DNA from 4 places in the Alkaliphilus crotonatoxidans genome. Region 4 is predicted to be linked to each of the others. Evidence: riboswitches for the same ligand, from Rfam matches in the RefSeq annotation. Region 4 holds a riboswitch; each other region holds the start of a gene.
The links. A riboswitch is a leader RNA that binds a small molecule or an ion and turns the genes downstream of it on or off. The one in region 4 is predicted to bind cobalamin.
Positions count from the first base shown of each region.

Region 1: linked by a shared signal. The riboswitch ahead of ACYQ1I_RS00015 (DUF4430 domain-containing protein) and the one ahead of cobU (bifunctional adenosylcobinamide kinase/adenosylcobinamide-phosphate guanylyltransferase) in region 4 are both predicted to bind cobalamin.
Region 2: linked by a shared signal. The riboswitch ahead of ACYQ1I_RS12255 (anaerobic ribonucleoside triphosphate reductase) and the one ahead of cobU (bifunctional adenosylcobinamide kinase/adenosylcobinamide-phosphate guanylyltransferase) in region 4 are both predicted to bind cobalamin.
Region 3: linked by a shared signal. The riboswitch ahead of cobT (nicotinate-nucleotide--dimethylbenzimidazole phosphoribosyltransferase) and the one ahead of cobU (bifunctional adenosylcobinamide kinase/adenosylcobinamide-phosphate guanylyltransferase) in region 4 are both predicted to bind cobalamin.

Region 1 is NZ_BAAHXS010000001.1:599-8,012, forward strand. It holds gene ACYQ1I_RS00010 (S8 family serine peptidase) at 293-2,128, shown strand; cobalamin riboswitch at 2,330-2,524, shown strand; gene ACYQ1I_RS00015 (DUF4430 domain-containing protein) at 2,740-3,552, shown strand; gene ACYQ1I_RS00020 (S-layer homology domain-containing protein) at 3,640-7,414, shown strand, end outside.
Region 2 is NZ_BAAHXS010000006.1:30,796-38,209, reverse strand. It holds gene ACYQ1I_RS12255 (anaerobic ribonucleoside triphosphate reductase) at 1-1,605, opposite strand, end outside; cobalamin riboswitch at 1,986-2,171, opposite strand; gene ACYQ1I_RS12250 (LysR substrate-binding domain-containing protein) at 2,201-3,115, opposite strand; gene ACYQ1I_RS12245 (YeiH family protein) at 3,225-4,259, shown strand; gene ACYQ1I_RS12240 (ABC transporter ATP-binding protein) at 4,315-6,141, opposite strand; gene ACYQ1I_RS12235 (ABC transporter ATP-binding protein) at 6,138-7,414, opposite strand, start outside.
Region 3 is NZ_BAAHXS010000004.1:674,003-681,416, forward strand. It holds gene ACYQ1I_RS05735 (GNAT family N-acetyltransferase) at 1-25, opposite strand, end outside; gene ACYQ1I_RS05740 (hypothetical protein) at 161-640, opposite strand; gene cobT (nicotinate-nucleotide--dimethylbenzimidazole phosphoribosyltransferase) at 1,751-2,800, opposite strand; cobalamin riboswitch at 2,943-3,121, opposite strand; gene ACYQ1I_RS05750 (family 78 glycoside hydrolase catalytic domain) at 3,191-5,746, opposite strand; gene ACYQ1I_RS05755 (flavocytochrome c) at 5,953-7,414, opposite strand, start outside.
Region 4 is NZ_BAAHXS010000006.1:393,584-400,997, reverse strand. It holds gene cobS (adenosylcobinamide-GDP ribazoletransferase) at 1-416, opposite strand, end outside; gene ACYQ1I_RS13945 (cob(I)yrinic acid a,c-diamide adenosyltransferase) at 416-958, opposite strand; gene cobU (bifunctional adenosylcobinamide kinase/adenosylcobinamide-phosphate guanylyltransferase) at 971-1,528, opposite strand; cobalamin riboswitch at 1,628-1,808, opposite strand; gene ACYQ1I_RS13935 (lipase family alpha/beta hydrolase) at 1,845-3,137, opposite strand; gene ACYQ1I_RS13930 (methylated-DNA--[protein]-cysteine S-methyltransferase) at 3,312-3,839, opposite strand; gene ACYQ1I_RS13925 (DUF2225 domain-containing protein) at 3,811-4,503, opposite strand; gene ACYQ1I_RS13920 (VanW family protein) at 4,672-6,102, opposite strand; gene pilM (pilus assembly protein PilM) at 6,223-7,414, opposite strand, start outside.

The DNA of each region.
Region 1 (7,414 bases), on a different contig from region 4:
TTTACCCTAAATTCTCTCATCTAAAATATGAATAAGTCTAAAATCATAATAAAATTTTTTCAAAAATTGGTTGATTTGGAAAAAAGAGCATGATATCCTAATGTTGAAAGATATGGTAGAATCTTTACGGATTTTATAAAGCAAAATATAACGAAATAAAAAGCATGTAGAAATAAAATAACTAATTATGTCTGAAGTAAATAATACTAAAGAAGATAGATGGGAGGAGGTAGTATATTTAGTTAATTAGTTTAGCAGTATTACAAAATATTATGGAAAGGAGAATAAAAAAATGACTAAAAGGATAGCCATAATGTTGTTAGCAGGTGCAATAGCTTTATCTGGAATAACCTATGCAAGTTCAAGTGAACAGGGACTTACCATCGACATTGATAAAATAGATATTATTAAGCTAAGTGAAGAAAATATTTATCGTGATGGAGAGGAACCTAAAGTGCAAATTATTGTATCAGAACAAAAAGTACAAAAAGCAGAATCAGATATATCGAAAATAACCTTCATGCTGGAACAAGAAATTAAAGCCAATAAAAAAATGAGTACATTAGGTATTAATGTAAATGTTGTAGTCCATTTTGATTATTCTTCGGAAGATTTTGAAAAAGCTTTTAAAGAAATTTTTGGTGATTCTTTAACTATAATAAAAGAAAAGCACGGTCTATATCTCGTTGAAAATATTACGAGTGAGCAATTAAGTAAGCTAGAAAAAATGGATGAAGTTCTGTATATTGCCTCAACTAATAATTTTTCTCTTCCAGATGAACCAGCTTCATGGAATGAGAATGAAGATAATGAGATCGGTATTAACCTTAATGCAGCAACGGATATGATAGGTGTAAAAAAAGCTAGGAAGGATTTTAAAGTTACTGGTGATTTAGATGGAAGAGAGAATTCTTACTCTAAGAATGATGTTGTAATTGCTGTTATGGACACAGGAATTGATGCTGAACACGTTGACTTAGATGGAGGCAAAGTAATTGGTTGGTATGATGCTGTTAACGGTGAACTTGATCCTTATGATGATCATGGACATGGTACCCACGTTGCTAGTATTGCAGCTGGCACTGGAGAAGGAGATCCAGGAATTCAGGAAGGAGTTGCCCCGGGGGCAGCCCTTGTAGGAATAAAAACTTTGCCTGAGGCTGGGAAGAAGGGAAATCCTGCAGATACATTAAGAGGATTAAGATGGATTCTTCAAAATTTAGATACATATGGTATTAATGTTGTTAATATGAGTATTGGGACTAGTGCTTCCTACGAAGCGAGAAAAGAGATAATTGAGGTGATTAATGAAATCGATGCCCAAGGAGTTCCAGTCTTTGTTTCAGCAGGTAATGATGGTAATAAACCACCATATTATGACACTTTATCGACTTACGCTAAATATACTTCTACTTCTGTGGGGAATATTAAAGACCCTTATGAAGGGGGATGGGGCTTATCAGAAAGTTCCTCCCGTGGGACTGATAGAAATGTATCCTATAACAACGGTCCTTACGTTGTACTTCCAGGGTATAATATAAGGGCGGCAGCAGCTAACACAGGTAGTGAGTATACAGTAAAATCAGGTACTTCAATGTCTGCGCCTATGCTTTCAGGCGTTTATGCACTTATGTATGATGCAGCATATTCTCTGGGACAATCAACTACAATAAGGTTTAGTGGAACAGATATGGGTGAAATAGGTTACGATAAGAACTATGGCAATGGAAGAATACTGGCATATGATTCCATTAAGAATGCAGCCCAAGGCTCAGGCTCTTTCAATACTTATCGAACATATATATGTATACCTGATGGATACGTTTCGTACGGAAAGGTAGTTTTGTACCCTATAGGTGTTAATTCTGGAGAAGCAGATTTGAATGTCACCATGATAGTATTAGATGAAAATGAAGAAAATCTTGACATAGTTATATGGGCACCAGGCGATGACCCTTATCAAGGGGCGCCATCAACCTATTGGATAAAAGAAAATAAAGCTATACCCCAAGAACACTTTAGCCTATCTAATCCACCTACCGGTACTTATTATATAGGCGTTTATGGAGCAGATGATTCAGCCAATTACTCACTAGAAATTACAGGGCATCAATTATCAATTAATTAGTAATAAAATATAAACTTAACTTAGTTTATATTTTTATAATGAAAAGAAGCTATCTCTATCTCTCTGAAAAAGCCTTAGTTAATTCCTAAGAAAGAATTAATCTAAGGCTTTTTTATTGACTGTATTAAAGAATAGGCCTTAAAAGGAAATTTTTACATGACAAGTCATATTTTATAAGATATAATGTATGTGAAAACTGAATAGCTGAAACAGGTGCCAATTATGGTTTTTTATGGGAAGTAATTATTAATTGGTGAAAAGGGAAGTTGGGTGAAAATCCCACGTGGTCCCGCCGCTGTAAAAGAGGAGTCCTTACAGAATACCACTGGTAACATGGGAAGGTTGTAAGGATGATGACGCTTGAGCCAGAAGACCTGCCTGTTTTGTATGCACCATTTTACTCTACGGTCGATGGGGGGTGTTTTAAGATGCATGCTGCAATGTATGGTTTACATATTGACAGGCATGACATAAGGATTAAAAATGCTAAAAAACCTCTTAATGATTCAAGTTGAGAGGTTTTATTTTGTTAAAATTTAATAGGATTCGATCAATAAAGCAATTTTATTTGCCCCTGAAGGATACAAAATTCTTATGTGAGGTGGTTAATAATGAGAAGATCGATTAAAAAATTATCAATTATAGTAACCCTAGTGATGATTATATCTATGATGTTTTCAGCTACAGCCTTTGCAGCTTCTAAAACTGTCACAATTAGAATACAAGGCTATCATGACGGGAACGGAGAAATTTTAGATGAATATGAGGTTGTGCTAACTGATACAACAGGATTCACAGTAATGGATGCCTTTGAAGAAGCAGCCACAGACAATTCAATCAGCTATACGGAATCCGGTGGCTATGTAAGCGCCGTTGCAGGACAAACTGATCAGGATTATCCCAGTTCATTCTTCGGAGGCTGGATGTATAGAGTATGGGATACAAATGATCAATCGGCTTCTCCTACATTAGATGAGTTGCCAAGTGTTGGGGCAGCAAGCTATACCCTAAATGATGGGGATAAAATAAGTTGGTATTATGCCCTGCCTGAGTATACCTATTATACCTGCTTAAGCAATTACAGCAGCATTAATTCAACCTATAACGAAAACAGCTCCTTTGATGTTACTGTAAAGGGACAAATCTTTACTGACCTATGGAATTGGACAATAAGCCCCTTTGAAGAATTAGGCAGTGCCACCGTTGTGGTTGAGCGGGTATCCGATGGAGCAATCCTTGCTTCAAGCACAACAGCCACAAGCGGAGCCAATAAAGGGAAGGCAACAATCACCCTGCCCAGCGTTACGGCAGATACGGAATGCTACGTATATGTACAGGACAGCTATTATACCTCAGGCAGTGAAGCCGATGGAATACAACATGTCAAATCATGGAGAAAGCCAATCACAATATTAAATAATTAAAGTCGTTTTAATTCAGTTGTAAAGTAACAAAATTCAGGGGCAAATAAATTTGCTCATATTATCAATAAGCTAGGAGATGAGTTTGTAATGAGAATAAGGCATAAAAGAACGATTTCCTTTTTAATCATGTTGGCCATGGTGTTGGGAAATCTATTTATACCCCAGGGCTTGAATATCTTTGGCAATGGCCCCCTGACAGCCTACGCCGATACTGCCCTCAGCAATGTAACCCTTGAACTAAGCACAGTGACAGTCTATCCTGGGGATACCGTAACGGCCAGTGTTTACGGAAACCCCAATGAGGATTACGGATTAGGAATTTTCCTCCCCGACACCAGTGATATTTATGAAACTCCATCAGATCGCTGGATAGACATTCCCGTAACAACCGATCTGGAGGGAAAGGTCGATCATGAAATATCGATTCCCGAGGATATGGCTCCCGGAGAATACGATCTAGGGATTTATGACACAAATGACCCCCAAACCCCCAGGTTTCAGACGGTTAGATTTACAGTAGAGGCCAAGCCCCTGGAAAATTTGAGGGAAAGGGTAGCGTCTGCCATAGAAGGGGCCAGCAATGTTGTTGTTACCAACCATTACAGTATGGACTGGGCGGCAATTGGTCTGGCAAGGGCAGGTAAAGGCCAGCTGATTCCAGCAGATTACCTTAAGGAAATAGAGGCTAATTTAAAAAATCCTGATAATAATAATACTTATTATAATAAACCCACAGAATTTCAGCGAATGACCTTAGGAATACTGGCTGCAGGGGGAGACCCCACCAATATTGCAGGGTATAATTTAATCAAACAAATCTACACTGCTGATTTAGAGAGTCAAGGATTAAATGCTATCGTTTTCGGCTTGCTTGCCTACGATTCAGGGGAATATCAAATTCCTGCCGATGCAAGATGGACCAGAGAAAAGCTGATTAACCGTCTGGTGGATGCCCAATGCACCGAAGGCGGAGGATGGAATTTAAGTGGGGATGGCTTAGGTAATGCAGACCCCGATATGACAGGAATGGCAATGACGGCCCTTGCCCCATACAATAACTCCGATTATCCAGCGGTGCAGGCGGCTATTTCAAAGGCTGCAGATCGGCTTTCAGAGATACAGGAGCCTGGGGGAGGATATAATTCCTGGGGTACAATCAATTCAGAAAGCTGTGCCCAGGTAATTATGGGGCTGGCTTCCAATGGGATTGACCCCACAGGCGAAAGGTTTAGCAAGGATGGGAAAAATGTTGTTGATGCCCTATTAACCTTTGAGGTTCCCGGCGGAGGCTTTGCCCATGCTGAGTTTAGAGGGAACCTAACCCTCAATGGGATGGCCACTGAGCAGGCCCTCTATGCCCTGGATCAATATATTTACTTTTTAGAGGGAAAGGGCTCTATCTATCATTGGGGAAAACAAGCACCCATAGAAAATGGACAGGCCATTGTAAGGATTGAAGGCAAGGATCAGGTGATTTTAACTGATGCTGTCGTTCCCCTTAAAAAAGGAAAGCACACCGTTAAGGACGTTGTCAAGGAAGCCCTGGACGCAAAAGGAATCAGCTATACTGAAAATGCCAGGGGCTTTAGTATGATTAATCAAGAGATGGCAGATCCAGCTAAGGAAGAGGCCTGGCTATCCTCTGTAGAAAACGGACGAACCATCAGGGATTTATCTTCAAGATATGTAAGCAATGGGGAATCCATTATTATCTACTTAGGAAAAGATACTGGGGACTTTTACTATACCTGGCTGGGAATTCCCTTTAGCTCTAGGGGAACGAATCCCTCTATCTTCACGCCACAGGAGATCACCATCTATTCGGGGGCAGACCTCACCCTGACTGCCCAGGGATATAGCCTTGGTGAAGAGGATGAAATCAACACAGTTGCCAATGCCGCCGTATATGTTAATGGTAAGTCCGATCAGGGACTATTAACTGACGAATCGGGGGAAGTAACCGTTAATTTCAGTCAGGCGGGAAGCTATGAGGTGACCATAAAAGGGGATAATATTCGATCGGCCCATTTTCTCATAAAGACCGTGGCCGATACAGAGCCTCCAACAGCAAATATAACAAATCAGGTTAAGGATGTCATTACCACCGATGTGATTCCTGTCTTCTATATTACTCCTGCAGACAATAAGGATGAGGCTGTAGACATTACAATGGTTGTTAAGCTTAATGGAAAGGTGCTAACAGCTAAATCTGTCAACACCAGAGGGCGACATGAGTTTAGGGACACCAGCTTTGACAAGCATATTAATATATTAGAGGTAATCGTAACCGATACCGCAGGAAACACCGCAACCATAAGACGAGAAGTAACTAATTCCAATAAACCTGTTGATCCGGAGCCTGAACCAGAGCCGGAGCCGGAGATCATAGATATTCCTGTTAATGAAGATTTCAAATATAAGATACCGGTAGATGATAGCAATAAGGTCTTCTTGCTTCAGATTCCTGAGAATAATAGTGCCAGGGTGATGGTTGAGCTGCCCCACAACAGCAGCTTACCTGAAATTAAGGCAGAAAAGGGCATTATCTCTGCTATGATTCCCAAAGGGGCCATTGTCACCAGTGGGGATTCCTCAGCTATAGAATTGATGACCACAAAGGATACTGGAGATACAGCTATAAAAGCTAAGGTTAATACAGTGGTGCCAGCCGGTAGAAAGCTTGATAAAATCCATTCTGTTTCCACCATGGGGGGCAATGGCAGAGTAGAATTTAGTGATTACGTTACGATCGACTTTGCTGGAATGAAGGGAATGGAAGCGGCTTATATTGAAAATGGCAAGCTGTATCCTATTCAAAAATATGCCAGTGATTCCGAAGGAAAAAATGGTGGAAAAACAGATTATTTCTATTACAATGGCAACAATCTGATTATTAAAACCAAACACTTTACTGATTTTGTAATCTACTCCACAAGCACAGAGGGTACCCCCGGAGGTGGAACAGATCCTGATACCAAGGAGTATGTCACCTTATCTGTAGATAAAAAGACCATTAATAAGGGCTATGTTATTTCTTCTAGAAAAGTAGAATTAGAGGAGGGAGACAACGCCTGGACAGTATTGAAAAGGGTATTGGACGATGAAGGAATAGATTGTGATTATAAGTATTACAAAGAATTTGACAGTATTTATGTACAATCCATCGATGGGGATGGTGAATTCGACCACGGCAGCGGCAGCGGCTGGATGTATAATGTAAATGGCTGGTATCCTAACTATGGAGCAAGTAAATATGAGCTGGAGGATGGGGACAGGCTTGAATGGCGGTATACCACTAATTTAGGAAAGGATCTGGGAGAAGATCTTAGTGAATGGGATCCCGATGATAAGGATGATTCCTCCAAGGGCCATGTGGTTAATTCAGAGGATGGCAAATCTGTGGTGGAGGTTCCTAAGGATATTGATAAGGATTTCATCATAAGGATTTCAAAGAATATAGCGAAAGATCAAGACATAACAATTAATGTTCCTAAGGTTCAGTCAAAGGTAGTTCTTGATGTAAACGAAGTAAAATCCAATATTCCTAAAACGATCATTAACAAAGAAAACTTATCATTTGTTATTGAAAAGGGAACAAAGCTGAAATTTGGGTCCAGTCAAATAGAGCTCTTTACAGAGATTGGCTCAGAAGATGAAAAAATTCAAATGCTGGTAGAAGCAGGTTTGGGTAATAGCATTAATAAAAATTCAATTGATATCTTCTTTATGGGTCATAGGCAGTATCCACAAATATTTGACAAGCCGGTAACCTTCATCATTGAAGGAGGAAAAGAACGATTAGCAGGCTTTATTGAAGAGGATGGCTATAAAGCGATTCAGCTCTATAAGACTGAGGAAGCAG
Region 2 (7,414 bases), 360 kb from region 4:
CAGCCAGACTCCTTCTCCCATTAAAAAGGGAAAATTTTTCACCTTCTTGGCGGCCTGTATTTCAAACCGCTCTAAAAGTTGCTGAATCACAGAGTCAATCATTTGATCCAGCATTTCATAAAATCTGGCCTCTTCTCCCCTGCTTTTGAGGGCCAGTCTGGGAAGATTAATGGTGGTGAAGCTCAAATTCCCCCTGCCAAAGGCAATCTCGTTGTTGGGGTCATATTGATTTCCCATTACCCTGGTTCGACAGCCCATATAGGCTACCTCGGTTTCAGGACGCCCTGCCTGATAGTATTTTAAATTAAAAGGAGCATCAATAAATGAAAAGTTAGGAAATAGCCGTTTGGCACTTACCCGGCAGGCCAGCTGAAATAAATCGTAATTGGGCTCACCGGGATGATAGTTAATCCCCTCCTTCACACGGTAGATCTGAATGGGGAAAATGGCCGTTTCTCCATTTCCAAGGCCGGCTTCGGTGGCTAACAACAGGTTCTTTACCACTAACCTTCCTTCGGGTGATTGGTCAAGGCCATAATTGATTGAGCTGAAGGGCACCTGAGACCCGGCCCGGCTGTGCATGGTATTTAGATTATGAATAAAGGCCTCCATGGCCTGATATGTCTTTTTATCGGTTTCCTGAAGGGCATTTTTCAGAGCAAAGGCCTGGATTTTTTCGACGATCGCTGCATCCTCAATATATCGCTCAAGCCGTTCCCTCTCATATTCCTGGTATCCGTTATTGTTGGCCATTGATGGCAACAAGCCCTTTTCCCCTTCTATTTCCTTTATTATTGTTTCCACCAGGTAATCGATATCCTTCAATGAAGTTAAAAGCTCCATTGCTTTAAATAAATTCCGCTTGTATTCCTTAATAAAGGTTTTAGTCACCCCTGGTGCCATACCATAGTCAAAGTTTGGTATACTTTGCCCTCCGTGCTGGTCATTCTGATTGGACTGGATAGCAATACAGGACAGGGCTGAATAGCTGCTGATATCGTTTGGCGTCCGTAGAGAGCCATGGCCTGTATTAAAGCCGCCCCTAAAGAGTTTATCAATATCAATTTGGCAGCAGGTGGTGGTTAGGGTTAAAAAATCAAGGTCATGAATATGGATATCCCCCTCCTTATGAAGCCTGGAATGGGCGGGGTCCAATACATACATTTCGTAAAAGTGCTTGGCACTTTCAGTACCATACTTCAGCATGGTACCCATGGCCGTATCGCCATTGATATTGGCATTTTCCCGCTTCAGGTCATTATCCTTGGCTTCTTTAAAGGTGATTTCCTCCATTACCTTCATCAGCCGGGTATTCATTTCCCGAATTCTTGTTCTTTCAGCCCGATATAATATGTAATTTTTTGCAATTTGTGGCGAATTATTGGCAATGAGCACCTGCTCCACAATATCTTGAATTTCTTCAACACTGGGAGCCGCCTCATGATATAGCTGTGATAACTGGTTTACCACCTTTTCCGTCAGTTCTACGGCATGGGGATAGTCATTTTGCCCCGCCGACATACTGGCTTTATAAATGGCATTGGTGATTTTTTCAATATTAAAAAATACTTCCCTTCCATCTCTTTTCCTAACTCTTGTTACCATGGTCAACCTCCTAAATATGGATGTACAATAAATAAAACCCCTTGATTCCAAGGAGTATCAAACCTCAACCATCACAACATATGGTCATATTTATTATACCACATACTACATATAGTGCAAATGTTTTCTGTCATCAATTTTGTGAATGAAGGAGGTGCTGGGGACCAAACCCTCAGCAAATAGCCATGTTTCTCTCTCTGTCAAACAGAAAAAGGGCCATGACCACGGTTTTAGGAAAGTAATTCCCCAGCGGCTCACACATCATCCATTTAGCAATAAAACAGCCCCTCCTATGCAGGAAGGGCATAATGTCTCGTGATAAACAAAAGCAATGCTTCTTTTATCAGAAATAAAAATAACACCCCTCATCCCCGTGAGTTTTAGTATTGTTACCATTGGCAGGTCTCCTGACTTAGCCGTAGCGAATCCTATCCCTTCCCATACCTTGGTACAGTGGTTTTGACAGGCTTCTAGGACATTACAGTGGCGGGACCGTACCGGAATTTCACCGGGTTTCCCTTTTAAGCAATCCTCAAGGGGAATGCACCAATAGCCTTTTTAATTTACCAAATTATATCATGCCCATCAATTGAAGTCAAGGGATTTGCATCCCGCTGGAGTCCCCTTCCAGCCGTTCCATAAAAAACAAATAATACGGTTCCGCCTCCTGCTCCATCAAGGGATTTTTTAAAGTAATGAAGTTAAACTCCCTTTCTATCACAAAGTCCTTCAGGTGAATTTCTGCCACCTCTCCCCTGTTAATCTCCTCCAGGGCAGCATCCCGATACATAAAGCTTAAGCCTGTTCCCGACTTTACCAAATTTTTTATCACGTTGACATTACCAATTTCAACAACCTTTTGGAAATTATCCAGGGTATAATTTTTATCATAAAGGCCCCTCTCCAGTATGGCCCGAGAACCCGACCCCTTTTCTCTGATAATAATGGTCTCATTTTTTAAATCCTCCAAAAATACAGCCTGATTCTTCATAGGATGGTTTAAGGGGGCAATTAAAGTGAAGGGGGCCCGTTTATACAGCCGGGTTGAATAATCGGCCTTATTAAAAAGCCCCTCCACCAGGGCAAAGCTGATTTTCCCCTCTGCAAGCATTTTTAGTACCCTTTCGGTATTATAAACATACATTGTGATATCGTATTGGGCAAATTGTTTAATAAAATCCCCCAGGATCGGGGCCAGGGTAAATTCACCTATGGTCAGGGTGGCGGCAAAGGCCAATGCTTTTCCTTCACCAGCCTCCTCCTTTAATTTCCGAGCCAAAACCTGCTCATTGATCCTTGAATTTTGAGCATATTGGTAAAAAATCTCTCCAGCCCTGGTGAGCCTCAGCTCCTTATTGATGTACTGAAGCAGCTTTAAGCCATATTGCCTTTCCAGGGCCTTGATGTGCTGCGTAACAGCCGGTTGGGTTAGGCAGAGTTCCTCAGCGGCCTTTGTGTAGCTTTTATGCTTCCATAGGGTTAGAAATGAAACCACCTTAATATCCAGCATTTAATCACCTTTTATTAATTTTTATTATAATCATATAAGTAATTATAATTAGATTTTATAACTATTCAATGATAAAATCAAGGGGGACTGACAGAAAGGAGTTGATTATATGACCTTCATTCGAGAATATACCTTCGGAATTCTCTCTACAGCCATTCTGGCCCTGGCAGCGGTCCATGGCAGCGGATTCATCCCCAACCACCTAATTGGGGCGGGGGTTTTGGCACTCTTGATTGGTATGCTACTGAATCCCCTTGTGGCGGGTCGTCAATTATTTGAAAAAGGAATTAATTTTACATCAAAGAAGATTTTACGCCTGGCCATTATTTTAATGGGCGCCACCCTTAGCTTTGCCCAGGTGGTGGAGGTTGGCAAGTTTTCCCTCTTTGTAATGGTCTTTACACTGCTATGTGCCTTTGGGGGCGGTTATTTATTCGGCCGGCTTTTTAAAATGGACTGGCGGCTGTCAAGCTTGATTTCGGCAGGAACGGGAATTTGCGGGGGATCTGCCATTGCGGCCCTGGCCCCGGTGATTGACGCTGAAGATAGCTATATTGCCTATGCCATTTCGGCCACCTTTATTTTTGATATCATCATGGTGGTTCTTTTCCCTATTATGGGCAGCTATTTTCAAATGAGTGATCTGGGCTTCGGGCTTTGGACGGGAACCGCTGTGAATGATACCTCCTCTGTGGTGGCGGCCGGCTATGCCTTTTCTGACATTGCAGGGAGCTATGCTGTCATCGTCAAGCTGACAAGAACCCTGTCGATCATCCCTGTGGTACTGATTTTTTCTTATATCAACCAACGCCTAAAGACCAAGTCAGAGGGCCAAGTGACTCCGGCGGACAAAAGCCCGGCAGGGGAAAGGGTGAATCTTCAAAGGATCTTCCCCTGGTTTATTCTTCTTTTTCTTGCTGCGGTAGCCTTCAAGAGTACAGGACTGATTTCGCCAGATCTAAGCCTTAGGGTTTCGGGCATCAGTAAATTTTTCATGGTGATGGCCCTGGGGGCAATCGGTTTAAAAACCAATTTTAAAAGCCTCAGCAAATCAGGCTTCGCCCCGATGGTTCATGGATTTATTATTTCGTCCCTGGTTGTAATTGTCTCATTTTTAGTTCAGGGTATGATTGGTCAAATCTAAAAGACAAAGGACCATAGAGAAAATATATATCTCTCTATGGTCCTTTTCACGGGAACTAATGCTCTAACACCCTTTTTCCTTCCTCTTCAAGGAATTGATTGGTGTAAAGCCTGTAGTAGTAACCCCTTTTCTTGAGTAATTGCTGGTGGCTTCCCTCTTCAACAATTTCACCCTTTTGAATAACCAATATACGGTCTGCCGAGCGGATTGTGGATAGCCGGTGGGCAATAATAAAGCTGGTTCTTCCCTTTAACACCCTTTGAATGGCGTTTTGAATAATTTGTTCCGTTTCTGTGTCAATAGACGAGGTGGCTTCATCCAATACAAATATTTTAGGATTGGCCAATACTGCCCTGGCAAAGGAAATAAGCTGCTTTTGCCCTGTGGAAAGAAGACTGCCCCCTTCTCCCACCTCTGCATCATAGCCCTTATCAAGCTTCATAATAAATTCATGGGCATTGACCAGCTTGGCGGCACGAATGATTTCCATCTCGCTGGCCTCCAGCCTGCCATAACGAATATTATCCTTTATGGTACCGCTGAAAAGATGGGGATGCTGCAGTACATAACCTAAATTGGAATGGAGCCATAATTGAGACCTTTCCCGATAATCGATTCCATCAATTAATATTTGTCCCTGGGTTGGCTCATAGAACCGACAGGCCAGATTCACAATGGTACTCTTTCCAGATCCGGTTTCACCTACCAGGGCAATGGTTTCACCGGCCTTGATCTTCAAATTCAATTGGTTTAAAATGGGCTCCTCCTCTTTATAATAAAAAGATACATTTTTAAACTCAATATCGCCCTTTAATTTCTCCCAGTTTTCCCTTTTGGGATTGAGCATGTCTCCGTAAATTTTCATGACATCCTTTGTATCCTTGATTTCCGGCTCTGTGTTAATCATTGATATAACCCGCTCTGCCGAAGCATGGGCTGATTGAAACTCAGCAATGACCCGGGCCAGCTCCCTTACCGGCTCGAAAAATTGAATGGTATAGGAGATAAAGGCCACCAGGGTACCATAGGAAATAGTTTCCAACATAACCCCTCTGCCCCCGATGACCAGGGCCAGGGCCGTACCAAGGGCCCCCAAAGTCAACACAATGGGTAGGTAAAGGGAAGAAAAGATGGCTGCCCGAATGGAGGCTATTCTCATTTCCCCTGTCATCCCTTGAAACTCTGCTAAATTTTGCTTCTCCCTGACTAGTACTTTAGTGGTCTTGGCGCCGGTGATCCCTTCGTTAAATCCACCGGTGATTTTAGAGTTTATTTTTCTAACCTTTCTATATTCTCTCAGAATCTTTCTTTGAAAATATAGACTAATACCACCTAAAACAGGTATAACAATTAGGGTGATCAAGGCTATTTTCCAATTGAGATAAAGCATTACTCCCATAATGGCAAGCATTTTGGTAATTCCCCATACCATATCCACAAGCCCCCAGGATATAATCTCACCTAGCCGAGTAATGTCAGAGGTCATTCTGGCCATCAGCCAACCCACTGAACGATTATCAAAATAGGAAAAGGATAGCTCCTGCAGCTTTTTAAAGCCTGCCTGACGTATGTCGTAGCATATGCCGGTTTCGATTTTCCCTGCCAAGGCAATTAACAGCCATACCATTACAGCAATCATAATTACCGCCACTCCATAGATTACAGAAAAGGTTAGTAAGCCCTCAGTCTGTTGGGGAATAATGAATTGATCAATGGCCAGCTTGGTCATGTAGGGAAGCCCTGCCTCTAATACTGCAATTAGCACCATTACAATGCCCAGGCAAATCATATAACCTTTATAGGATTTTCCATAGGCCATTATATTTTTCCAAAGGCCCATATCAAATTTGTCTTGATAATCCTGCTCTTTTAATTCGCTCATTTTGTCACCTTCCTTAATAGGTCATGGGCGATATCGTCCAAAAATTCCTCCTCCAGTGAATTTTGAATCTCCCATATTCTTCGATACATTCCAGGCTGCTTCATTAGTTCCTCATGGTTACCGATTTGCACAATTTTTCCATTATTCAGTACAAAAATTCGGTCTGCCTCTGACAGGGTGGAAACCCGATGGGAAATAATGAAGGTGGTTGCTTTTTTCTTTCTTTCTTGAAGGGCTTTACGGATGTAGGCATCTGTTTCGGTATCAACGGCACTCAGGGAATCATCAAAAATAATGATGGGTGTATTGTTAATTAATGTTCTGGCAATGGCCACCCGTTGTTTTTGTCCCCCAGAGAGGGATACCCCCCGTTCACCCACCAGGGTTTCATAGCCCTTGTCAAATTTTTTAACCACCTCATGAAGGGCTGCAACCTTAGATACTTCATAAACTTCATGATCCTGGGCCTCTATCCTGGCCAGGCGAATATTTTCCTTTAGGCTTTTGGCAAAGAGGAAGGTTTCCTGTAATATAAGGCCTACATTTTTTCTAATCCATCCCTTATCCAGATTCCTTAATTCTATACCATCAATCTTGATAGAGCCCTGCTGATAATCATAGAGCCTCGCCAGCAAATGCATCATGGTGGTTTTGCCTGCCCCGGTGGCCCCCAGTATGGCAATGGTTTCTCCTGCCTTTACATCAAAGGATATATCTGTTAAAACCGGGTCCCCCTTTTCATAGGCAAAGGAAACCCCCGAAAAGCTGACATTCCCTATAATTTCAGGTCTTTCACCGGTTTCATCCAATATTTCAACCGGAACCTTCATAATTTCCTCGATTCGTCCCATGGCTACGGTGGCCTTACCCATATCGGTTAAAACCCTTCCCATCTGTCTGACGGGCCATAAAAGCATCCCTATATAGGTATTAAAAACAACCAGCGTACCCAGCGACATCCTTCCTGAAGCAGTCCAAAAAATCCCCACTAAAAGCACCAGGCCGATCTGTACAAAGCAAAGAAAATCTGAAATAGACCAATACCATGCCAGTAGCCTGATCAGCCGATAGGTTAAATCCCGGTGATTTCGGTTTTTTTCCTCAAATTTTTCCAGCTCGTGGGCCTGTTGTGCAAAGGCCCTAACAACCCTAAGGCCTGATAAATTTTCCTGTAGGCCGCTGGACATGATTCCTTCGGCCTCATCGGATAATTGAAAGGCATTTCTGATTTTGACAAAAAAGATTACAGCAAATAAAAAAATCACCGGCACCA
Region 3 (7,414 bases), on a different contig from region 4:
ATCTGGGGGTTTCAATGTATATCATCCTGTACCTCCTGAACAATTTAATCATTATTTAAAGCTGTACTTTTATTATACTATATTGGCCAAAGGCTTACATCAGCCACTGACTAACCGGGATCTGACAAATATTGATATATTATAAACTATCTTCTTTTTCTTATATTAGTTTTTCAGCAAAATATACTAGGTTAATTTCGGGGAAATAGATAATAACTAACGTATCATTATATTTTACAAACTCTTGCCATATATAATACCTATGAAACTGAGGTCTTTTATTTTCGGGTATACCTAATTCCATTACGATAGTATTAACAAATTGCTCAAGCTCATTATTTCTTACATTTTTAGAATCCCCACTAAGTATTTGTATTTCCCTCGTCCCTTTAGTAGAGCTTGGAATGGAAGATTGTTCCATATTTTTTACTTCAAAAATCGTATATCTTATTCCATCACCTCGAAAACCACGTTTATCTGAAACATGATACATTTCTTTAAAATCTGAAGGTATATCAATTTCCCAAATTAATTCATATATTTTTTCGTGTGAATAATAGATTTTTCCAACATTATAGATGAAAATTGGAGTTAGAATGATTATAATTAATATTACTAAAACTATTATTTTAGACTTCATATACAAGTATTCCCCCTATTTTTTATCAAAGTATCACTAAAATATTTATGTTAATAGCCTAATTTGGACATAAACAAAAATTCAAAAAAGATTTTAACTCTAATAAAAACATTATCAGACCTTCTTACACATTTAGTATATTTCTTTGATTTGGAAATGTAAAGAATCTAATGAATTTTATGGAAGCCAACTGCGTGATAATAGATACAAACCTAAACCTGAATGATTCATAATAATCCATCGATCGTGCTTTTCACCTCATTGTCACTATGTTTTGATTACCTTTACTTTTACCTAAAAGTGAATCTCTAACAATGTAAAAGAGTTCCAACCTTGTTAAAATGAAGTCACTTCTAAAGACCTCTAAATCTAATCTTTTAAAACTAATCTGGGGGTTTCAATGTATATCATCTTGTACCTCCTGAACAATTTAATCATTATTTAAAGCTGTACTTTTATATTAGCATATAGATAAACCTTCATTTCTGATAATAAGCAACATTCCACAGGCCAAAGACCTTTCCCTTACTTTCGCACCACGCAGGGAAGGATAGGCGGGTTTGTTCTCGGTTATATGCTTCCCATGCTTCAATCAGACTGTCGTAATATTGGCATGTTTCAGCTATATTATCTTTACGTGGCCCTTCTCTTAGGCTTTTTATTAGCTTAAATACCTTTCTTAAGGAGTCTTTGGCCTTTTCTATTTCACCGATAAATAAACTCTCAGATAAATGATGGATTTGATAAAATGTTACAATTTATTAAATTTCACCAGCATATCTAGCCATGAGAAAGTCTATTGTACGCTCAACATTTTTTAGATTCAGCCATATTTGATGGTTCTATTGATTATTATTTAACAACCTTATTATGTGAAAACAAGTGAAATTTTCATTTATGGTTAATAAATTCCAGTGTATTTCAACCCTTACCAGCTCCTCAATATATCTTTCCACCGGAATAACAATCTACCATGCTATAACTTTCAGCATAGTGTAGAAGTCATGGAAGCTTAAGTGAAATGGCATTGGTCATTGAAAACCCCATAGTATATTGAGGCTATATGACTTAAAGGTATTGCTGTTTTAACATTTTTAAACTGTAGTAATTCTATATTTCTCCAATGCCTTCTTTAAAGGTAACCATATGATTAATCATGTGACATGCTGCTTCAATAATTGGAAAGACCAGGGCCGCCCCAGAGCCTTCTCCCAAACATAAATCCATGTAGATCATCGGCTGAAGACCTAATAACTGGGAGGCTTTTTTACCACCTATTTCTGCTGATGCATGGGATGGTATCAAATAGTCCTTTACTTTTGGGGCAATTGCTGTGGCTATTAGTGCTGCTGCACTTGAGATATAACCATCCACCACAACCGGTATTCTATTGGCCGCTGCTGCCAGCATGACCCCCGCCATTCCTCCAATTTCAAGACCGCCAACCTTAGCCAGTACATCAATACCATCCGATGGATCAGGTCGGTTTAAAGCAATGGCCTTTTCTATTACTTTGGCCTTGTGCTCAACTCCACCTTCACCAGTTCCAGATCCTCTTCCTGTAATCTCGGTAGGGTTAATTCCTCCAAAGACTGCTACAATTGCAGTACTGGCAGTAGTATTACCGATGCCCATTTCACCGGTTCCCAATAGATTAACTCCCTTTTTAATTTCATCAGTAGCGATTTCAATTCCCACTTCCAAGGATTTTATGGCTTCTTTCCGGGTCATGGCAGGCCCCTTGGTCATATTATCTGTTCCATATTTTATTTTTCTCGCAATTAAACCACTGTTTCGTTCCAGATCTGCCTTTACCCCTACATCTACAGCAACTATTTTGGCCCCTGAAGCCTTTCCCAAGGCGCATACGCCAGTAACTCCTTTGGTAAAGTTCATCGTTTGTATAGCTGTAATTACCTGGGGATTACCAGCCACCCCTTCTTCATACACCCCATGATCCGCCGCCATTACGATAATTGCTTTGTTATCCACTATAGGGTGGATATTTTTGGTAATACCTGCCAGCTGCACCGCTAAATCTTCTAATCGCCCCAGACTCTTTGGCGGTTTAATTAGGTTGTCCACCCTTGTTCTAGCCTTTTCCATCATTTCTTTGTCCAGCGATTCAATCATACCAATGGTCTTTTGCAACAGATTCATAAAATCCTCTCCCTTGTTGAAATTTTATATGGAGTTCTCTTTAATTTAATTATTATAAGTGAGAACTTTTCTATCAATTTAAAAAATAAAAGTCTACAGCTTATTGAAATCACAATAAACTGTAGACTTTTCCATCATCCACGTTTCATAAAGTATATAGGCAGGTCTCCTGACTCTGGTTCTTTGCTCACTGAGCCTTCCCAGATAAATATCCGGTGGCGTTTTTCAGTAAAGCTCCCCATCACAGTGGTGGGTCCGTTGAAGATTTACACTTCATTCCCTATTCTCCTCAAAAGAGGCACCTATTACTTTCTTTTTATTTTTCATCTATATCATATAACATATGGAATTTATCGTCAATGGATATTGATATCAGCTGTAATAGATCATCTAGTCGTTCTCCTGGGCTGATCCCTTTGAGCAATTATCCATTTCAAGATTTGTGGTTGTATTATATTTGAAGTGATAGCGTCCTGAGCCTACCTCTAAGGGCCTTGCCTTTTCTGGAAGGACTATTTCTGCGGTTGTATTTGGCGGAATAATAATATCAATTGTAATTTTTCCATTGCAACATTCCCAAGAAACACTGATGAGTCCATACATTGTTTCCAGGGTCCCCTTTGCAGAAGTAAGGCCCTTTATAAAGGTCGGCGCTATTCTTATTCTCTTGTATCCAACATCTAGCAGCTGAATTCCTGCAACCCTTTGATATAACCAGTCACCTATGACACCATATGCATAATGGTTAAAGGAATTCATACCCGATTCTTCAAAGCTGCCATCGGGCAGCATGGAATTCCATCGTTCCCATATGGTTGTGGCGCCTTTCTTTACTGCATATAGCCACGATGGATAGTCATCCTTAAGAAGCAGCTCTCCCGCTATTTCATGAAGGCCATTTTCTGATAATGTATGACACAAATAGGATGTGCCTATGAAACCGGTAACAAGGTGATTTTTATGGTCAGCCAGGTTATTTTTTAAGGATGTAATGATTCTGTTTCTGTATTCCTTTTTAGCCAGGTTAAAATATAAGGCTAGGACACAGGCTGTCTGTGTTTCACTCACTAAACGTCCTGTTTTCGTAATGTATTCATCATTAAAGGCATTTAAAATATTATTGTACAGCTCGTAATACTTTTTATAATCCCCTTCCTTTCCAAGCAATTTTGCCGCTTTAAATACAATCTCTGTTGAATAGGCGTAAAAGGCAGAAGCTACCAGGTATATGTCCGTTACCCCTGTTCTGTTACTCCCTTCCTCTTTATCGAGTCCTAACCAGTCTCCATACTGGAATCCTGTCTGCCATAAATAGCCTTCTGACCTGGATTGAATATAATCAACCCAGCCCTTCATGCTCTCGTACTGATCCTCTAAGAATTTTAGATCTCCATACACCTGATACATTGTCCAGGGGATAATTGTAGCAGCATCTCCCCATCCAGCTGCCCCTTCATGCTTCCCCATAATATTGGGCACAATGGAAGGTACACCGAACTCCTTTGTTTGATCTGCGTCTAAATCCCTAAGCCATTTTGAAAAGAACAAGGCAACATTCATATTATATGCAGCTGTTCGTGCAAAGATCTGTGCGTCTCCTGTCCACCCCAAGCGTTCATCTCTTTGGGGACAATCGGTGGGTATGTCAAGAAAATTACTTCTTTGCCCCCATTCAATATTTTGCTGTAATCTGTTGATGAATTGATTTGAACATTCAAAACCTCCTGTTATTTCCATATCCGTATGTAATACGCAGGCAGTAAAGTTATCAAGGTTAAGGGATTCTCCCAGACCTTCCACCAAAATGTAGCGGAATCCATGGAATGTAAAGTGCGGCAGAAAAACCTCTTCTCCGCCCTTACAAACATATACTTCTGTCGCCTTAGCACCCCGTAAATTCTCTGTATAAAAATTGCCGTCTTTGTCTAAAACTTCCCCATGCCTTATGATTATCTTATTACCCTTTTTACAATTTACCTTTACCTCCACAATGCCGGCCATGTTTTGTCCAAAGTCCAGCACAATTTCATTTTTAGGAGTTTTAATTAGGCCGATTGGTTTAAGTCTTTTGGTTATTCTTACGGGCTCGCTTTCCTGCCCTACAAGGACCTCCTTTTTATAGTTATATGTTTCTGTCGGTTTAAGCTCTGTATCAATAAAATTTGAATCAATTACTTCACCGTTATATATCTCGCTGTACCTAATGACCCCGGTTATGCACCTCCATGTTGTGTCTGTTCCAATAATATCCTCATTACCATCTTTATATTTTATTCTTACTTCCGCTAAGGCAGCTACCTTATCTCCATAATGATTCGATTTGTTCTCGAAACCAAATCTCCCCTTATACCAGCCGTTAGCCACTGTCATCTTTAAAACATTGCTTTTCATGATCATATTGGTAATATCATATGTCTGATACTGTAGTCTATGATGGTAGCTGGTCCATCCTGGTGTAAAGTAGAAATCCCCTACCCGCTGGCCATTTAGCTGAAGCTCATAAAGCCCCAGGGCGGTGGCATAAATTCTAGCTGATTCAATGGGTTTTTCTACTTTAAATGCCTTTACAAAAATTGGGCAGGCATCAATATTACCCAGGGTATGGGTAATCCAGTCTGCTGTAAAATTGCCACCTGATATTTTGCCCGTTTCAAATTTTCCCTCTATATGCCCCTTTTCTTGATGGTTATCCCATACATCAACAAGTACTTTGTATTCTGTCATTGGTTTTAAAGGCTCACCTGAGTAAGGGATATGTATTGAGGTATCACCATTAATCTGATTGGTATTCCAAACGACTGTTTCGCCTTCCTTTACAATAATTTGATAGGCCACCTGCTTGGTATTATTTTTCTCAGATTTAATTTGCCATGAAAATCTTGGTTTTTTACAATCTATTCCCAACGGGTTTTGCTGATATTCGATTCGCAGCTTTTCTAATCTCATTACTTCTAACCTCCCTTTTATTTTATAAGTATTTTCAAATGGCCATTTTGAATTTACTAAAGCTGACTCCTTCCCCATAATTACCTATGTTTTAAATCATTATGCTATGATTCCTATTAGTATTTTTGGAATAATAATTTTCAAAGAAAAAAAGCCTCCTTGGCTTTCACTCAAAGAGGCTTTTCAAGAGAATTCAATTTAATTGTTTATTGGTTAAGGTATTCAAGGGCAGATGCTGCTGCAATTCGACCAAAGACTACGATATCGGCCACAGCATTACCGCCAATTCGATTGGCACCATGGATGCCTCCGGTTACTTCACCTGCTGCAAACAGGCCGGGTATTACATCTCCTGTGGTGGAGATTACCTCTGCCCTGGTGTTAATTTCTACTCCGCCCATGGTATGGTGTACCCCAGGAGCTACTTTGATTGCATAATAGGGCCCTTGGGTAATATTATTTTCCATACCGGTGCTTCTTCCGAATTCGGCATCCTTTTGGGCTGCTACAGCTTCATTCCAGGTACTCAAGGTTTCAGACAGTGTGGCTGGATCAACATTGATTAGTGCAGCCAATTCCTCAATGGAATCTGCCTGTTGGGTAATATTATTTTCAACATATTTTTCTATGGCACTTAGGTTATCCCTTAACAGTTGGTCAAATATGATGTATGCGTAGTTTCCTTCCTGTTCAACAATTGCCTTGGAAACCACGTCACGGGTCTTTAATTCGTCAATAAATCGCTTACCCTCTTGATTCACCAAAATGGCTCCGCCGCCCCGAACAGACTCTGTAATCATTATACTGGTAGTCTGCTCTACAGTGGGATGGGTTTGTATTTCTCCAATATCCACCAGATTGGCCCCCACTGCCTCTGCCATAACAATGCCGTCTCCCGTAGCACCTGGCGTGTTTGTGGTTACATAGCCCTTTAATTCTGGCTTGTACTTAGTGTATAGATCCTCGTTGGCTCCGAAGCCTCCTGTTGTCAAAATAACTGACTTGGCGTTAATGGTGTAATTGGCATCCTTACCCTCTGCCTTTATTCCCACTGCTTTGCCGTTTTCCATCAGTATTTCTGTTGCTGTAGTATTTAGTAAGACTTCAATTCCCAAAGCATCCAGGTTATCTGAGAATTTCTCTACCAGGTAAGCCCCTACTCCGGCTCCCTCTGCAGGACGGTGAATTCGTTTGTTGGTGGCTCCCCCTGAAAAGGATAGCTCTGGCAGCGGCGCACCGATGGAAGTCAGCCAATCAATGGCATCGGAAGAATTTTTGGCCATGATCGTAACCAGTTCCCGATTATTCACCTGATAACCGCCGGTCATGGTATCTTCAATAAAGGTTTCAACGGTATCTTCTACACCTAATTCTTTTTGAAGGGCTGTTTCTGCCGCATTCATTCCTCCAGTGGCCTTAATGGTATTTCCACCCACCATAGGCATTTTTTCCACTATTACAACATTGGCCCCGGCATTTTTTAATTCAATGGCAGCTGTCATACCAGCTCCGCCGGCCCCAATCACTACGACATCGACATCCAGGGTCTCTTCCTTTTTAATCCCTTCACCGACCTCCAGGGGCGTTAAAGAATCAACATCAACCCCTGCACTCTTTAAAGCATTGGTGACGGCTTCAATCACCGCCAGACTGGTAACGGTGGCACTG
Region 4 (7,414 bases):
ATATGAACAAGGGCTATCATCAAGTCTGACCCCTTAAGCAATATCAAGGCCGCAGCCTTAAGGATCAGCACCATCACAATGGCCAGTAATCCATTGGTACCCAGCCTGCTGTCCTTCATAATATCCAAAATCTGCTCCCGGGGGCGATTGCTGTAAAAACCGTCGAAGGTATCACCCAGACCATCTAAATGAAGGCCACCGGTCAAGACGATATAAAGGCTTAGGGTTAACAATATCCCAAGGGCCGATGGAAAGAGGTATGAAAACACGCTGTAGGCCAACAGATTGATCGCTCCCAGCAGCAGGCCCACCCAGGGAAAAAAAATAATTCCCCGATGAAAGGATTCATCTAAAGGAAGGTCCTTGACAATGGTGATTCGGGTCAAAAATTGCAAAATCCCAATGAAACGGCCCATCAGCTTTCAATTCCCTTCCTGGCGTAAATGCCCTGTTGAAAGGGGTGCTTAATCAGCTTCATCTCGGTTACATAATCAGCCCTTTCCACCAGCTCTGGGGGCGCATTTCGGCCTGTTAGAATTAATTCTACATGATGAGGCTTCGACTCAATCAAGTCTAAAATGACATCAACAGTAAGGATTTTATGATTAAGTACAGCCATAATTTCATCTAATATGATTAAATTATAGTGCTCTTCCTTCAAATGGCCTTCTATGATCTTCATTCCCTCCATAATTCCCTGCTGAACCTGTTTTTTTTCTATCTCGTTCATCTGAAAATAAAATTTGTTTGCCTTAATAAAGCGAATGATATCAAAATTAGGTATTTTTTCAATACTGTATAGCTCACCTGTATCATCACCCTTAAGAAATTGAGCCATTAATACCCGAAAGCCCGATCCCGAGGTTCTGATCCCCTGCCCCAGGGCAGCAGTCGTTTTTCCCTTTCCATCGCCGGTGTAAATATGAATTAAGCCCTTTTCCAATTTTTTTGTAAGCATATATTTCACTCCTCATTTTATTTTTAATGGGAGACCACAAACCGTTAAATAAACCTCATGGGCCTGGGAAGCCAGGTATTGATTTACTCTGCCTGCTATATCCCGAAAGGCCCTGGCCATAGGGTAGCCCGGTACGATGCCGAAGCCCACCTCGTTGGTAACCAGCACGACAGTGGCATCAGTATTTTTTGTATATTCAACAACCCTTACAAATTGATCCATTATTTTTCCTTCTATTTCATTGATCCTTAAGGGCTTTACCTTATCCCAATGGGGTTCATAATCCATCATTAGGTTTGTAATCATAATGGTCACACAATCCAATATGATTCCCTTCATGCAGGTTCCACTGAGGGCCAGCGCCCGATCCAATTCCCTATAGGCCTCCAGCGTTTGCCACCCCTGGGGACGGCTGGCTTGATGTTTTTTGATTCGATCCTGCATTTCCTGATCGAAGGCCTTGGCTGTGGCAACATAGAGTACCTTGTCCCCCAGCTCCCTTAAGAGACCTTCTGCAAAGGTACTTTTGCCGCTCCTGGCTCCTCCCGTTACCAAAATTAAATTTCCCATAACAATTTCCTCTTTCCTATAAATTAGAAAACCCTTACCTAAACACGACAGAGGTAAGGGCTTTTAATCAAAACCATGAAACATGCCTTCCCTCCGAAGGTAGTTTATTGCTGCGTGGCAGGTCTCCTGGCTTGTAACTCATCCTACAGGCAGCACCCTTCCCGGTTTCCCAGTGGTTTATGGCTGCCTTAGTCATTACTTACAGTAGCGGGGGCTGCAGTGGAATTTCACCACTTTCCCTATTAAGCTATTGTTTGCACCAACACAAGATATTAAATTCAAGTTAATCATACCAGAAACAACTATTTTTATCAATCTATTTTTCCGCCTCTAAATAGAAGCTGGCAAAGGGTCTATGGCCTAACCCTGATGCTTCGCCGGTATATTCTTTTTCTACCTCTCGTCCCAATACCAAAAGATTAATAGTTTGAATCTTGCTCCCTTGTATATATAAGTTATATTCACCGTAGGGAACGTTGCGAATGGCAATCCAATGGAAATCTCCCTCGTGCTCCTGAATCATATGGTCATAGCTGCTCTTGATTCCATCGGTATCATAGACTAATATGGTTTGCTGTCCTCTGGTCAGGGTAAACTCAATCGGTCCATTAAAAAGCAGGTGCAGGGTTTCTTCTTCCTCATGATAACTGTCAACCACTTGAACCCCATAGCCCTGAGAAATTGGGTTCAGGGCTTCCATCAGAATGCCATGATGGCTGCCGGGCAGTACATTGCCTATTCCTTTATCCAATGATGCACTGGCAACCGTCACTACACCGTCTCCCTGGCCGGTTTTTAAAATTCCTGTAATCATCTCTTTTCCATAATTAAGTAACTGTTGTGGGTCGACCACCAGCTGTTCGTTGGTTTCCTTTCCTTCTCCGCAATAGCAATAAAGCTCCTCTACCCGCTCCTTTAATATAGGCAATTGACTGTTAAGGTGGTCTAACAGTGGATTTTGATATCTCATATAACTTCTGGGTACCAGCACCCATTGATCAGGTGCTGATTCATAGGTTAAGATTGGCCCATAACCATTGGAGGGAATAAGCTGTCCCAGGGCCGGGAAATTTCTATGCAGCTCGGATAAATGACTTTCTCCCATAGGGATTTTTAGAATTTTTCTAAGTATCCAAAGATACCCCCGATAGATGATTTGGAATATTGATCTTTTTTTCACTGGTACCATTCTGCCGGTAGACCATAGATAATAGGCATCCAGGGCTCCCAGATTAGGCGTGCCAATTAGAATCAGCTTGTGTACTTCATTTTGATACAGCGATCCCTGAATAAAGGCTCTTGCCACCAATCCCCCCATGCTATGGGTAATGATATCAATCGATTGATCGGGATGTTTTTTCTTAGCCTCATTAATCATAGGAATAAGGTAAGTGGGTACAATTTCTTCTATTCTCCTGCGCCAATCATAATGGCATATATGAAGATTTTGTCCCCTGCGATAGCCTAAATTTTCCAATCCCCTTATAAAGGGATCATAAATTAATCGGGCCATACCAAAGCCCCACTTTTTTTGCCCCTTCAGCATATCTCCCCCAAAGGAGCCCATTAAACCAGGAATAAAAATAATTGGATTTTTTAAATGCTTCAAAATATCCACTCCTATCTTTTCTGCCATCCATTTCTACTAATTTATGCCTGTTTTTAATGAAAAGGAACACAAAAAAGTGGCTAGAAGATAACCACCTTTGAATTGATACATATCCAGTTCCCTTAAAGGGCCAGCAGAATTTTAAGAAGAGGAGCCCGCTAGGCTATTGTACTTTTAGACTGTAACCCCTTCTAAAGAAAGGAGCTTTTTTTTGATATGAAGCCCACCACCATAACCAACGAGGCTTCCGTTTGAACCAATGACCCGATGGCAGGGGATAATGATTGGGATTTTATTTTTGTTGTTTGCCATTCCCACAGCCCGAACTGCCTTTGGACGGTTAATTTTTACTGCAATGTCTTTATAGGTTACGGTTTTTCCATAGGGAATTTCTGTTAAAGCCTGCCACACCTGCTTTTGAAAGGGCGTACCAATCACGTCAAGGGGTAGGTCAAAGACCTTTAAGGCTCCATTAAAATATTCCCTTAGGGCTGCCTCGTAGGGAAGATTTTTTTCCGGGCTAAATATGTACTGGGCCCCGGGAAAAAGCCTGTCAAGCTCAGCTAGTCCTTTAACTTCATCGTTATGAAAGTCCACCAACGCCAATCCCCGATGGGTTGAGGCAAGGAAAAGCTCCAGTCCTGCAACCTGTATTTGACTGTAGTATATACAATCAGGCTTCTGTAATTCTCTTTTCTCCATCATATTGCTCCTTCGCCACCCTCCACTGTTCTCTGGTTTTCAATTGTAGCTGTCGATTATGCTTAATCATGGGATGATCTAATACCTTGCTATACCAAATAATTGCCTCTTTGAACCTTCCAAAATATCGATTTAACTCTCCCACCAGGTAAGCAACGGTCATTTCATCCACCGATGTTCCTTCTAAATGTTCATTTTGATAAGATGCTTCAAAATGATGCAGGGCATGCTTTAAAAATTCTTCTTCCTTCACACTGTTATATCCCCTATACAACCAGGCCAGCTTTATACACAGGTTTCCTAAATAGCTCTGGGGCCGCTTCGTAACCTGTGCCACCAAGATGGCCATTTTAAAACATGCTTCTGCCTCCTCATAGGTTCTGATACCGCCATAATCCCGAGATTTCCACTTATAGCGAATCTGATCATCAAAATCATGTTTTTGGTTGGGTGTAATTTCTTCAAAGCTGCTTTCAGTGCCGCTGTAGCCACAATGGGGGCAGACAAACACCTGGTAATACAAGGGGTTTATTTCTTTATAAACTACATTTAAATCATCCTGTTTTTCCTGAATTTTGAGTTTTCTAATTCTAACCTTTTTAGAAGTAAAATCTCGTTTACATACGGGACAGTTAATCGTTTTGTCATATAATAATTCTTCCATTGGTATCCTCCAGCCATTCGATATATTGCTGTTATTATTATATCAAAATATGGTTTGAAATACCATGGCAAGATCCCTTTCTGTCGATAAAACAAGAATAGAGGATCAAAATATGATCCTCTGGTCCTATAAACCTTTAGGGAAATCAATTCTATATAGTTTTTGAAGTTAAAGCTCCGGCCCCTCCGGAGACACATTAACTTCCTCTCCATTTACGGGTTCAGGGGCCTCAACTTGGGAACGGGGTTTAGTCCCCTGAAGGGTAATTCCATTAACAGGAATATAATAATCCTTTGAAATCAGTTCCCGTTTAACCTCTTTTCCATTACTGGTATATATTTTATAGGTATGAACACGGTATCCTCTTTTAGGTTCCCTTTCTACTTTTTTTTCATCTACAAAAAGGGTATCGTCGGTTTTTATCTCGATCTTAGGCTCAATGGTTTCTACTACCTCTGAATAGAGCTTAATGCTTGTATCCTGGGTTTTTCTTCCATAAATATTAACAGTTACCCGATTTCCCTGAACAGAGCTTTCCAAATAAATCGGATAGGGCATATCATTTATAAATTCAAAATCAATATAGCCGTAGGCCACTGTAGCATCGTGTCCTAAGGGCACATAGGCCACAGGCAAAGAATGGTTCTTTCGATTAATAATTTCTAAATCAGCCCTTACCACTGCATTATATAGGGTAGAGGATACTTGACAGATACCGCCGCCAATTCCTGGGATTAACTGACCATTGATAATTACCGGAGCCTCCTGGTATCCCTCTGCAACCCCCCGGGGGCCGGTTTGTTCATTGAAGGAAAAGGCCTCGCCAGGCATAAGCAACGTACCATCTATGCTTTTAGAGGCAATGGTAATATTCGTGCTTCTTCCCTTTACTCCTGCATCAAAGGTGGTAGAAAAACTACCAATAATCTCCTTCAAATCCTTTAGGCTTTCGGCAGTAATTCGGGGAGCAATATTTTTTACAGGCAGCTCAATGGGAGTGCCTTGATAATTTTCTATCTGTTCCTTAATTCTGTACATAAGCTCCTCGGCGTCCAGCACTACCCCGGGAATTCCTTCTGTTATTTCAAAGCTCCCTGATCGTCGTATAGCCTTGGCATTCACCGGCTCTTGGAAAATTTCGCTGTTGATCTCCTCTAAAACCAGTTCAACCTTTTCTATATCATATTCAGCTGCCAGGGGAATCATCTTTGAATACTTTCTAAGGCCATAAATTTCTGAAAGCCTGGCCAGGGGATTACCCTCTCGGCCCACTCGATAGGCCTCCTCTAAAGCAGCTTCGTAATCGTAGCGATACCCCAGGAGGCGATAGGGATAATGCCAGCTTTCCCCTTCATAGATAATCGTGATTTGCTGGTTTTCAAGTTCATTGTCAAATACTTTTTGTAGCTTCATCAGTGCTTCTTCCTTCGATAGATTGCTTATATCCACCGACTCCACATAAATATTTCGATAAAAGCCCTTTTCATTCAAAACAAACATTCCCAGTGTTAAGAAAGCAATCAATACAGTAGCCAATATCATTGCTGTCAGCCACAGGAACCATTTTTTATTGTTTTTCTTAGGTATACTCGGTTCCATGTTATCACTCCTCGGTGCAATCTAAAGTACAGCTACACTACACTTAATACAATTTTATTGGGATTTTAATAAAATATTCTTTTAAATAACAAGTTATGATTTCAATACCTTAATTTATTCTTAATCCCAGCGTATTTCAATCTCATCCCCCTCTTGAATTGGATCTGTATAATTTGCAGGCGACCCATTGTGGTTTAAAACCAGCTTTCCCCTGACCCGCTGTCGATCAAATTCAATATAATTAAAAATATCTACAAAAATTAAGTTCTCTTTCTCTTTCGTTAATTCAAGCACCAGCTCTTCACCGTTATATTTTATTTTTATTTTCTTGCAATTGGCTTCCTCTGGTACTTCATTGATCTGTGGTGTGTCCTCTGAATTAACTATTTCTATTAGGTCATTTTGTTCTATGGTGGTAAAATAATCTGCCGGTTCACCATTCACCCGCACAGCTTTATGCGATAAATCAAGCTTTAAATAATCGGCCAGCTCTCCCAGGGTGGCTATTTTTTTAAATCGAATAATATCCCCGTCCTTTAGACGAGGGTTTCCTGTTACGGGTTCCCCATTTAGGCTGATATCGTAAAATTGGTTAACTTTCCTATTGTTTACATTCAATCGCCCCTCTAAGTCCATTAGCTTATTAAAGGTATAGTCAGCATCGGTACCCATTTGAGCCGGTTTGATAATGATATTATCACCATGCTTAATGGGGCTTTCGAGGCTGGAGGCAAGCTGATTGACATAGATTTCTGCCGGCTGCCCATAGGCGCCATAATAGATTTTCTTTTCTTGATTGATTACAATGGTCAGTGGCTTTCCCCTTTTGGGAATTAGATCACGGGGGTTGTAGCCTATTAAAACAAGGGCATCACTGACCTTTAGCTCCTTTGACTGAAACAGCCTTAGCTCCCTGCCATTCACATTAATGTCAATGAAATCCTGGGCTTTATTTTTTAAAGCCTTTGCCAAGATCCCTACAGGGGTGATGCCCTCGGGGCCCAGCACCTTCAGATTATTATGCTGGAGGTTTTGAATAATTTCAGTTCCCCTGACCACCACCCGTTCCTCAGGCATTTCCAGTAGGGCCGCCAACTGCTTAGGTAAACAGGGAATTTGACTTCCCCCGCCAATCAAAAATATGGCACTGGGTGCCTTGGAATTTTGCTTAAGAAGATTCTCGGCAATATTTTGGGCTACCAAATCGATGGCTGGCTGAATTTCCTTTAAAATTTCCTCGGTTGTCAACTCATGGGTCAGCCCCAATATATCTGTAAATTGATGGGTTGGCCTTGAACATAGCTGACATTTA